DNA from 3 places in the Shewanella alkalitolerans genome. Region 1 is predicted to be linked to each of the others. Evidence: predicted binding sites of a transcription regulator. Region 1 holds the regulator's gene; each other region holds the start of a gene.
The links. Region 1 encodes ArgR, which controls arginine synthesis, uptake and breakdown. Its sites were predicted from a motif close to ANTGAATANNTATTCANT; they were not measured.
Positions count from the first base shown of each region.

Region 1 (3,719 bases):
GGCTCTAGGTAAGAATATAGGCGACGACTTAGCCGAGGGTAAGCCTACCCTGCCCCTTATCTACGCCATCGCCAACGGCAACGAGCTGGAGCGTCAATTGATTCGCGATGCGATCGAGAAAGGCGACGGCACTGAGCATATCGATACCATACTAAATGCCCTTGAGCAGTGTGGCGCCCTGGACTACACAGAGAAACGCGCTCAGGAAGAAGCAGAGAAGGCGATACGCGCATTAGATCTAATTCCCGATAGCGACTATAAGCAAGCCCTGATATCGCTGGCGAGAATCGCCGTGGCGCGCGATCACTAATTAGCAGACAATTAGTTCCTAATCAGTCTTTCGCCACTCGATATCAAGGTAAAAGTTACCCATAAAAAAATGGAGCCAATTGGCTCCATTTTTATTTAAGGACGAACTAAAGGCTTAGCCTTATTTTACGAAGTCGACACCCAATGCGATATCGGCTTTAAGCGTGTCTAGCATAGCATCACGTGCGTTGGCTTCGAACTCGCTAACCTCACCATAGGCAAGTACCTGCTCGATACCGTTCTTACCCAGTAGTACAGGTTGCGCGAAGAAGTCAGCATGCTCGCTGCCACCATCGACATAGGCACACTCAACAACGTTTACTTCGCCCTGTAGGCCGCGAACCAGTGACAGACCGAAACGACATGCCGCCTGACCCATAGACAGAGTCGCGCTACCGCCACCCGCCTTAGCTTCAACCACTTCGGTACCCGCGTTCTGGATACGAGTCGTCAGTGCAGCCACTTCTTCATCAGAGAAGCTTACGCCTTCGATTTGAGACAGTAGTGGCAGAATAGTCACACCGCTGTGTCCACCGATAACATTCACTTTAACGTCGGCAACGTTCAGACCTTTCGCTTCGGCAACGAAAGTTTCAGAGCGGATAACGTCAAGGGTAGTTACACCGAACAGACGGTTCTTGTCGTATACACCGGCAGCCTTCAGTACTTCTGCAGCGATAGCGACAGTAGTGTTAACTGGGTTAGTGATGATACCGATCAGCGCCTTAGGACAAGTTGCGGCACACTTCTCAACCAGGTTTCTCACGATACCCGCGTTGATGTTGAATAGATCTGAACGATCCATGCCAGGCTTACGTGCAACACCGGCAGAGATCAGTACCACGTCGGCACCTTCCAGCGCTGGCGTTGGATCTTCACCCGCAAAACCCTTCACCTCTACAGCAGTCGGGATGTGGCTTAGGTCAACGGCAACACCAGGAGTGACTGGCGCGATATCATAAAGGGATAGTTTTGAACCGGCAGGCAGTTGAGTTTTGAGTAGTAGGGCAAGAGCCTGGCCAATACCACCGGCGGCACCAAGTACAGCAACTTTCATAGTTATCTCCGTTAATTCTTGGATATTATGTGATATAGATCTAGATTTACCGATGGCGCAACATTACTGGAATCACGGTAAAAATTCAATTATCCCTTAGTCGTGTGGCCAGATAATTTCAATTTCTCCCAGCCAACTGCCATTTACAGCCCATTTAGGATATACTGCCCGGCCTTGCCTGCGACCCCTTAGCGCTCCAACCACCCCGCAAACCTGAATTTTTATTCACACAATCCGAATAACGCTTGACTAATGGCGCAAAAATATTCAAAATAACCCAGTTTTTTGAATATAAGAATAATTCGATATGCAAGCCAATAAAAATCAAGACGAACTTGTAAAAACCTTTAAGGCTATCTTGAAGGAGGAGCGTTTTGGCTCCCAGAGCGAGATAGTAAACGCCCTGCAGTCCGAGGGCTTCAACAACATTAACCAATCCAAAGTCTCACGCATGCTGAGCAAGTTTGGCGCCGTGCGCACCCGCAACGCCAAGCAGGAGATGGTCTACTGCCTGCCCGCCGAGCTTGGGGTCCCGACGGCCGGCAGCCCACTGAAAAACTTAGTGCTGGATGTCGACCATAATCAATCTATGATAGTGGTCAGAACCAGCCCAGGCGCAGCCCAGCTGATCGCCAGACTGCTGGACTCTATAGGTAAGCCTGAGGGCATACTGGGCACCATCGCCGGTGACGATACCATCTTCATCTGCCCTTCCAACATTCAGGAAGTGGACAAGACGCTCGAGACGGTCAAGTCGCTGTTTAACTACGCCGATTAGTCCGCTTCGCAAAGATAGCCTAGGCCATCCCCCGAGAGACATCCTTTAGCCTGTTTGGGCAAAGGGTGTTTTTTTATCTAAGTTTTGACTTGGTTTTACCTAGGTTTAATCACGCTCAAATTGAATACTGTATATCTGATAGGATACACTGAGTCCAAACCATCCCCTCTGTCACCCGATGGTTAAGGACCCGAGATGAATAACAATAAGATAATCAATATCGACAACCTTTGCTGGGAATCTTGGCAACACTCAGATCGATACGCCAGTCATCAGAAACATATCGGCGACGCCGCCGGTTGTCAGCAGATCGGTGTCACCATGGAGCGACTGGAACCCGGCAAGCTCTCCTCCGTCGCCCACTATCACACCAAGGAAGAGGAACACCTCTACGCGCTGCAGGGCGAAGCCACCCTGTATATCGACGGCGAGCCTCACCCCTTTAAGCAGGGCGACTATATCTGTTTTACCGCCAACTCAGGCATCGCCCATACCCTGAAAAACGAATCCGACGCCGACTTCCTGTTTCTGGTGCTGGGCAATCGCGATCCCCACGATGTGGTGGTGTACCCGGAGCATAATAAGGTGCAGGTGCGCTCCATCGACGAGATCTATGCCAAGCGCCCTACCAACTACTGGGACCCCGACCGTTAAGTCACCGTTAAGCGGGCACAAAAAAACACACCTTAGGGTGTGTTTTTATTGGGTTAGAGTCTAGCTACTAGACGCTGGTCACTTTGAGGAATTCAGATTGAGAGACTCATATTAAGCGACTGTTCAAGAGAACCGCTATGCCTTAATCCTCGAACTCTAATCCTCGAATTCTGCCTCTCGCTCCATGAAATCAAGCGATGGGGCAAAGAATGCCGAGCCGGTCAGTGCCTGGGTAAAGTGCATCAGGTGATCATGGTTCCCCTCGCCGTCGCCATGGACCATGCTGCTCAGCATCTTCTCAAAATGTACCGAGTTGCGACAGACGGAGATAAACATCAGCCCCTGCTCCTTCATCGACCCGTAAGGCATACTCTGGCGCAGGATCTCCATCGACTTACCGTCGGCATCCTTCAGATTGACCCGCTTGATGTGGCTGGTAAGCGGCTTGTCCTCAGAGGCATACTCGATATTGTCTATCTTGGTACGGCCTATGATATCTTCCTGCTTCTTCTGCGGCAGACGGTTCCACTTACTGAGGTTATGGGCAAACTTCTGCACATGAATATAGCTGCCACCACGGAAATACTCGTCTTCGTCGCCCACCAAGGCCACATCCTGACGATGACGCCCCTTAGGGTTCTCTGTGCCGTCGACAAATCCGGTTAGATCCCGGGTATCCATAAACTGGAATCCCCTCTCCTCATCCACCAACTCAACCAAATCTTCAAACATCTGACACACCTCGTTGGCTACTAGGTGCAAGATGTCGTAACGATCGCAGCGCAGATGCACGAAGAGATCATACTCATGGGCCGGTGCATCGCGGTTGTCGGCATGCATGGCCGGGAAAGGCTTGAGCTGTGAAGGACGACGTCCTGGATACAGGCTATCCCAGTAGTTGGCACCTATGGCCACGAAACC
Region 1 is NZ_CP080422.1:984,482-988,200, reverse strand. Features, by position in the region: gene ispB (octaprenyl diphosphate synthase) at 1-310, shown strand, start outside; gene mdh (malate dehydrogenase) at 431-1,366, opposite strand; gene argR (transcriptional regulator ArgR) at 1,674-2,144, shown strand; gene K0J45_RS04405 (cupin domain-containing protein) at 2,340-2,798, shown strand; gene K0J45_RS04400 (Dyp-type peroxidase) at 2,955-3,719, opposite strand, start outside.

Region 2 (3,719 bases), 1.4 Mb from region 1:
CGTGGCTAAGATATCAGGATTGCGTACAAGCGCAAGTGACATCTCTGTGGCAGATTTCTTAATTTTCTCGTCGGCAATATCCGCGGTGCGATAGTCGCAGACCGCGGCGCAGCCGATGAAGATATCGCTGTGGTGTACCTGCTGCATCACGGCGTCGAGCATCTCTTGGGTCGAGGCGACGTTGAGGCGATTGACATTCATCGGCGTCTCAAGATTGACCGGGCCGGAGACCAGCGTCACCTTAGCGCCCATCTCGGCCGCCGCGCGTGCCAGGGCAAAGCCCATCTTGCCCGAGCTGTGGTTAGAGATGTAACGCACGGGATCGATCGCCTCGCGGGTCGGGCCCGCCGTCAGCAGTATCGATATTCCCTGAAGCAGCTTTGGCGCAAAGAAGTGTTCGACGCGCTCGGCGATCACCAGGGGCTCTTCCATGCGGCCTGGGCCGACTTCGCCGCAGGCCTGACTACCCGAAGCAGGTCCCCAGATGGTGAGGCCGCGCTTTCTCAGGTTATCCAGATTGTCCTGGGTGGCGACGTTGCGATACATCTGCTGATTCATCGCCGGGCAGAGCACCACTGGCGCTTCTGTGGCCAGGCAGGTGGTGGTGATCAACTCATCGGCCATGCCGGCATTAATGCGGGCGATCAGGTTGGCGGTTGCCGGGGCTATCAACACTAAGTCGGCCCAGCGGGCGAGTTCGATATGCCCCATGGCGGCTTCGGCCGCCGGGTCTAACAGGTCGGTGGCAATGGGATGGCCCGACAGTGCCTGCAGGGTCAGCGGCGTGATAAATTCCTGCGCGCTTTGGCTCATGACGACACGCACATCGGCGCCGCGTTCTTTCAGGCGGCGGACCAGATCGGCAGACTTATAGGCAGCAATGCCGCCGCCAATTCCCAGCAATATCTTTTTATTGGTTAGACTCATGTTGATCACTAATCGCGTTTAATTTTGCCCGCTAACCATACCACAATCCTGCTGAGGTTGAGGATACAAGTTTTTAAAAACTAGACCATACTCTAAAGCCTAGGTGTGCAGATGGCGCCGAGACAAGGAGTGTTTATGGCAATCAAAGATTGGCCTCAGGGAGAGGGGCCCAGAGAAAAACTGCTGCGCAGTGGTGTCGCTCAGCTCTCCGATGCCGAGTTGCTGGCGGTGCTGCTCAGAAACGGCCTCAAGGGACAAAGCGCCGTGTCCCTGGCCAGAGTCATGTTAACCCACTTCGGTGGCCTCAGAGCGCTGTTTAGCGCCTCCTTGAGTGAGCTGTGTGATATTCAGGGGATCGGCCCAGTAAAGTATGCTCAATTGCAGGCTGCCATCGAGTTAAGCAAGCGGATCGCGCAAGAAAATCTACAAAGAGGAAAGATTTTGTCAGATCCTGATTTAACTCGGGACTATTTAATGAGACAATTGGCGGATCGTGCCTACGAAGTGTTTGCCATCTTATTGCTCGATAGCCAGCATAGGGTGATTCAGTTCGTCGAATTGTTCCGTGGCACCATAGATTCAGCCTCGGTTTATCCACGAGAAGTGGTAAGCCTAGTGCTTGAGAAAAAAGCCGCAGCGGTAATTGTGTGCCACAACCATCCCTCCGGGGTGGCTGAGCCCAGTCATGCTGATCGGCGAATTACTGAGCGATTGAAATACGCGTTGGCGACTATAGATGTTTCGCTGCTAGACCATATGGTTGTAGGCGATCGTGAGATAGTTTCGTTTGCAGAGAGGGGATGGATAGATTGAATATCCCTTGATCTTTGATTTTAGATCCTGTATAAAATGCGCCCTCTTTGTGTGCCTCGGGCGACGGCCATATTCGAGGTACATTAATGCTCGAGCGTTAAATTGTTTTTGGAGAAGATTGACATGTCAAGAGTATGCCAAGTTACTGGCAAGAAGCCGATGGTTGGTAACAACCGTTCGCACGCTAAGAACGCGACTCGTCGTCGTTTTTTACCTAACCTACAGAACCACCGTTTCTGGTTAGAAGACGAAAAGCGTTTCGTACAGCTACGTGTATCTACTAAAGGTATGCGTATTATCGATAAGAAAGGTATCGAAGTTGTTGTTGCTGAACTTCGTGCCCGCGGCGAGAAGGTGTAATAAGCCATGGCTAAAGCTAAAGGTAACCGTGAGAAGATCAAGCTAGTTTCTAGCGCTAAAACAGGTCACTTCTACACGACTGAGAAAAACAAGCGTAACATGCCTGAAAAGATGGAGATCAAGAAATTTGATCCCGTTATCCGTCAGCACGTTATCTACAAAGAAGCGAAAATCAAGTAATTCTTGATTCACGTTTTTTGGAAAAAGCCCCTCATTGCAGGGGCTTTTTTTTGCCCTAAATTTCCCCATGGCGTTGGCCAGCTCATTTCTATTTTTTAGATAAGTTCCCAGGTGATAACCCTGCGCGCCGACGGATTCCGGCCTTTACCTAAGCCTCTGATCTTAATCTGTTCTGCTATGCTTAATCAGATTGTCTCTTTGTGATGAAAAAATATCGCTTTCGATGACAACAAATGCTTTTAATGTGAATTTAAATGCAATAAAATCGGCTTGTTATTCGCCAGGTGGCGATATTGTCACATATTTATTGTTGAGGTTACGCGGGTGCGCACTACTGAGTTAGTCGAGGGGTTTCGTCATTCTGCTTCCTATGTGAATGCACATAGGGGCAAGACATTTGTGGTCATGTTGGGCGGTGAGGCGCTGGCGCAGAGTCAGTTTCGCTCCATCATCAACGATATTGCCCTGCTTCACAGCCTGGGGATCAAGATAGTTCTGGTGCATGGCGCCAGGCCGCAAATCGATGAGGCCTTGGCCGCGCATAATCTCTCCCCTGAGTATTACAACGGGGTGCGCATCAGCGATGAAGAGTCCTTTAGGGTGATCAAACAGGTTGTGGGCGGTCTGCAGCTGGACATCACCGCACGTCTGTCGATGAGCCTGAGCAATACCCCGATGCAAGGGGCGCAGATCAACGTGGTCAGCGGTAACTTCGTGATAGCCCAGCCCTTAGGGGTCGATAACGGCGTCGACTACTGCTTGAGTGGCAAGGTGAGACGTATCGACGTGGCGGGCCTCAGACGTCAGCTGGACAACCACGGCATAGTGCTCCTGGGACCTGTGGCGGCCTCTGTGACCGGCGAGTGTTTTAACCTGACCGCCGAAGAGGTCGCGACCCAGATCGCGGTGAAGCTCAAGGCCGATAAGATGATAGGCTTCAGTGCCAAGGAGGGGATACTCGACAGTAACGGCGAGGTGATTGCCGAGCTGATGCCGACCGATGCCCAGCGCATCTTGTCTGAGCTGACCGATGAAGACAACTGGTGTGTGGGCACACGGGCCTTCTTACAGGCCAGCATAGATGCATGCCGTAATGGCGTGGCCCGCTGCCACTTCGTCAGCTATCTCGATGATGGCGCCCTGCTGCAGGAGCTGTTCTCCCGCGACGGTATCGGTACCCAGATAGTGACCGAGAGCGCCGAGCGCCTGCGCAGAGCCACCATTGCCGATATCGGTGGTGTCTTGGATCTCATCCGTCCGCTGGAGCAAGCAGGGGTCTTGGTGCGCCGCTCCCGTGAGCAGCTGGAGATGGAGATAGAGCAGTTTATGCTGATCGAGCGTGATGGCTTGGTGATCGGCTGTGCGGCCCTCTATCCCTTCGAGGAGGACAACGCCGGAGAGTTTGCCTGCCTGGTGGTGCATCCTGATTATCGTGATGC
Region 2 is NZ_CP080422.1:4,125,837-4,129,555, reverse strand. Features, by position in the region: gene coaBC (bifunctional phosphopantothenoylcysteine decarboxylase/phosphopantothenate--cysteine ligase CoaBC) at 1-927, opposite strand, end outside; gene radC (RadC family protein) at 1,063-1,740, shown strand; gene rpmB (50S ribosomal protein L28) at 1,864-2,100, shown strand; gene rpmG (50S ribosomal protein L33) at 2,107-2,280, shown strand; gene argA (amino-acid N-acetyltransferase) at 2,605-3,719, shown strand, end outside.
Region 2: a site for ArgR is predicted at 2,524-2,541, ahead of argA (amino-acid N-acetyltransferase). Genes of this name have one in related genera too.

Region 3 (3,719 bases), 770 kb from region 1:
AGCGAATTGGCGCTATGTCGCTGGGTAGCTGTTTGCCGGTGCGCTCTTCGACCTGCTCGTTGAGCTGGCGCAGAAAGTCGGGAATGGCTTGCCAGAGTGAGGCTTCTATGGTGCTCAGTCCCCAGCGGGCTTCGTCCACAGGTGTTGGGCGCTCGTGGCGTATCTCGTTGGTGTGCCAGATCTGGGCGATAAGCTGTCTGAGTCTGAGGTGATTCTGTTTCTTCTCGCGCTCGGTGAGCTGCGGGTTTTCCATGGTGGCGAGACAATCGACCACGGCGGAGTATTTCTGGATCAGGGTGCGACGGGAGATCTCGGTCGGGTGCGCCGTAAGCACAAGGTCGATATCCAGTGTCTGCAGACATTCGAGCATCTTATCTTGGTCAATGCGCCCATTTAGCATGCGCCCCAGGAGCTGATCCACAGGATCGGGCACGCAGACCAGCTCGTCGCAGTTGCGGCTGATGGTATGGAACTGCTCGGCAATATTGGCCAGGTTGAGAAACTGGTTGAAGGCCTTGGCAAATGGTACCAACTCTTCGTCGGGTAAGGCGGCCAGTAGGGTAAGCATCTGTTCCCTGGCGGTATCGTTGCCTTGGCGTGAGCTCTTGGCCAGGTGTCTGATCTGTTCAATCTTATCTAAAAAGGGCTCGTCCATGTGTGTGCGAATAGTATCGCCTAATATTTGGCCTAATGTGCCCACATTGGATCGCAGCGACGCGTACATATCTGTCATAAATGCTCCATACCCACGAGTTAATCAATCACCATACCTAGGCTATCAGGTTTAGGTCAATACGGCATATCTTCATATCGTATGCTTATGTGTTCTATATCACCTTGCATGAATTTTTTATGGCGCCTTTATGCAGGCGTGGTAAATCAACTGTTTTAGCAGGTCGACGGTTTTGTTGATGTAGGCAGTGTCCAGGTACTCATCTGGTTGATGTGCCTGCTCTATGCTGCCAGGTCCCCAGACCAAGGTTTGACAGCCCAGCTGCTGAATATAGGGGGCCTCGGTGGCATAGTTGACTACCTCGGGGGCCTGATTCGACAGCTGGGCGACCAGCTGTGACCATTGGGCGTCTGCCTGTCCCGCGAAGGGCTGGGAGCCGGGATAGAGCTGGCTTATGCTGATGGCGCCAGGATAGCGGTGACTCAGTTCGGCCAGATATTGGGTCAGTAGTTGCTCCAAGACCTCTAACGGCAGGCCGGGCAGGGGGCGGATATCCAGGTGCAGATCGCAGCAGCCGCAGATGCGGTTGGCGGCGTCGCCGCCGTGAATATGGCCAAAGTTCATGGTGGGATAGGGCACGCTGAAGGCCTCTTCGCGGTAGTGCTCCGCCAGGTGTTGTCTCAGCTTGAGGAGCTGGCCGATCACCTGATGCATGATCTCTATGGCGTTGAGTCCCTTGGCCGGATCCGAAGAGTGACCGCTGCGCCCCGTGATGCGGATGCCCTGGGCCAAGTGTCCCTTATGCATGTAGACAGGCTTTAGACCAGTGGGCTCGCCTATGAGTGCATACTCTGGTGCGATGGCCTTAGATTGGGCGAAGGCCTTGGCGCCATTCATCGTGGTTTCTTCATCGGCGCTGGCGAGTATGTAGAGCGGCCGCACGAAATCTTGGGTCGGCATCTGGCGCACCGCCTCTATGACCAGGGCGAAGAAACCCTTCATATCGCAGCTGCCTAGTCCGTACCAGCGGTCATCCTTCTCGGTCAGGGTAAAGGGATCCTGACTCCAGCGTCCCTCGTCGAAAGGAACCGTATCCGTATGTCCCGCCAGCAGCAGTCCACCGCGTCCCTGGCCGATCTTTGCCAACAGGTTGTGTTTACCACGGGTGTCGGGGACGGCCTGCATCTGGCAGTCGAAGCCCAGATCGGTGAGCCACTGGCTCAGCAGGGTCACCACACCTTGGTTGCTCATGTCGAGTTCGGCTTCGAGGGCGCTGATGGACGGCATGGCGATCAGCTCGCGGAAAGATTGCTTGATATCGGGAAAGGTTTTCATCATTTGACTCAATTCACCAATTTAATTTAAAAATATCTATTCAATATTATTGCATAATTAGTTTGTTGTGTTAGTCTATCAAACAGCTAAAACGAGCGCCATTATTAAAGGCTTAACTTAGAGATAAAAAATGAACAATTTCTTCTTACTTTTTGCATATAAGGTTAGCTGTAATCACTTCCTGCGACGATAATCTTGTCATATTGGTATCTATACCAGGGCTTAAGCAGTGCCCCTCTCTTTTTTTACCGTTAACACATTATAGAAGTCATAAAGTATGAAAAGCATAGCGATAATTGGCGCCAGTGGTTACACAGGTGCTCAGGTTACTTCACTGATCAAGGCCGATGATCAGCTTAAGATTCAAGGCCTCTATGTTTCTGAAAACAGTCTTGATAAGGGCAAAACTCTGGCTAGCCTGTATCCGGTATACAGCCATATCGATCTCAGCCTGGCACCGCTAACAGAGCAGGCCAAGCAGACCATAGTCGATGAGGCCGATGCCGTGGTGTTGGCGACCGACCATGGTGTGAGCCTGCACCTGGCGGCCTGGTTCTATCAGGCGGGTCTGGCGGTGTTCGACCTTTCCGGCGCCTACCGTTTTTCTGATAGCGAACAGTATCCCAAATGGTACGGTTTCGAGCATATCTACCCAGAGGTGTTGGCCGAGGCCGTCTATGGTCTGGCGGAGTGGAACGCCGAGGCGATTGCCGCCAGCAAGATGATTGCCGTGCCAGGGTGTTATCCCACGGCCTCACTGACGGCACTGAAACCCCTGAAAGATCTGATGACAGACAGCCTGCCGGTGATCAATGCCGTCAGTGGCGTAACAGGTGCCGGCAGAAAGGCGCAGCTGCACACCAGCTTCTGCGAGGTGAGCCTGACGCCCTACGGTGTCCTGGGCCATAGACATCAACCCGAGATCGCGACTCAGCTGGGGCAGCAGGTGATCTTCACTCCTCATCTGGGCAACTTTAAGCGTGGCATTCTGGCTACCATTACCGTGCAGATGAAGCCCGGCGTGAGCGAAGCCGATATTGCCAAAGCCTATGAGGTGTATGAGTCGGCACCTCTGGTGAATGTGTACCATAATCAATTTCCTAAGGTTGACGACGTGGTGCATACCCCTAACTGCCTGCTGGGATGGAAGTACGATCCCCTCAATGGCTATCTGGTGGTGGCGAGCGCTATCGACAACCTGATGAAAGGTGCGGCCAGTCAGGCGCATCAATGCATAAAGATTCATTTTAATTATTAATATTGTCACCTGTGAGAGAGAAGTAGCTATGTCGGCAAATAAGAAAACCTTAGTGCTTAAAGTGGGTGGCGCCCTAATGCAGTGTGAGATGGGGCTGGCGCGCCTGATGGCAAGCGCGGCCAACATCATCAAGTCGGGCCAATCTGTCATCTTGGTTCATGGCGGCGGTTGCCTGGTAGACGAGCAGCTCAAGGCCAATGGCATGGAGACGGTCAAGCTGGATGGTTTGCGTGTCACCCCCGAAGAGCAGGTGCCCATTGTGGTGGGCGCGCTGGCGGGTACCTCTAACAAGATCTTGCAGGCCAGTGCCATCAAGGCGGGTATCACAAGTGTGGGCATGAGCCTGTGCGATGGCGCCATAGTCAATGGCAGCATCAAAGATGAGCTGCTCGGTTTTGTGGGTGAAGTGTCGCCCAATGACCCGACTTATCTGAACTTCCTGTTGGCCCAGGG
Region 3 is NZ_CP080422.1:213,331-217,049, forward strand. Features, by position in the region: gene ppc (phosphoenolpyruvate carboxylase) at 1-733, opposite strand, end outside; gene argE (acetylornithine deacetylase) at 851-2,008, opposite strand; gene argC (N-acetyl-gamma-glutamyl-phosphate reductase) at 2,286-3,266, shown strand; gene argB (acetylglutamate kinase) at 3,295-3,719, shown strand, end outside.
Region 3: a site for ArgR is predicted at 2,036-2,053, ahead of argC (N-acetyl-gamma-glutamyl-phosphate reductase). Genes of this name have one in related genera too.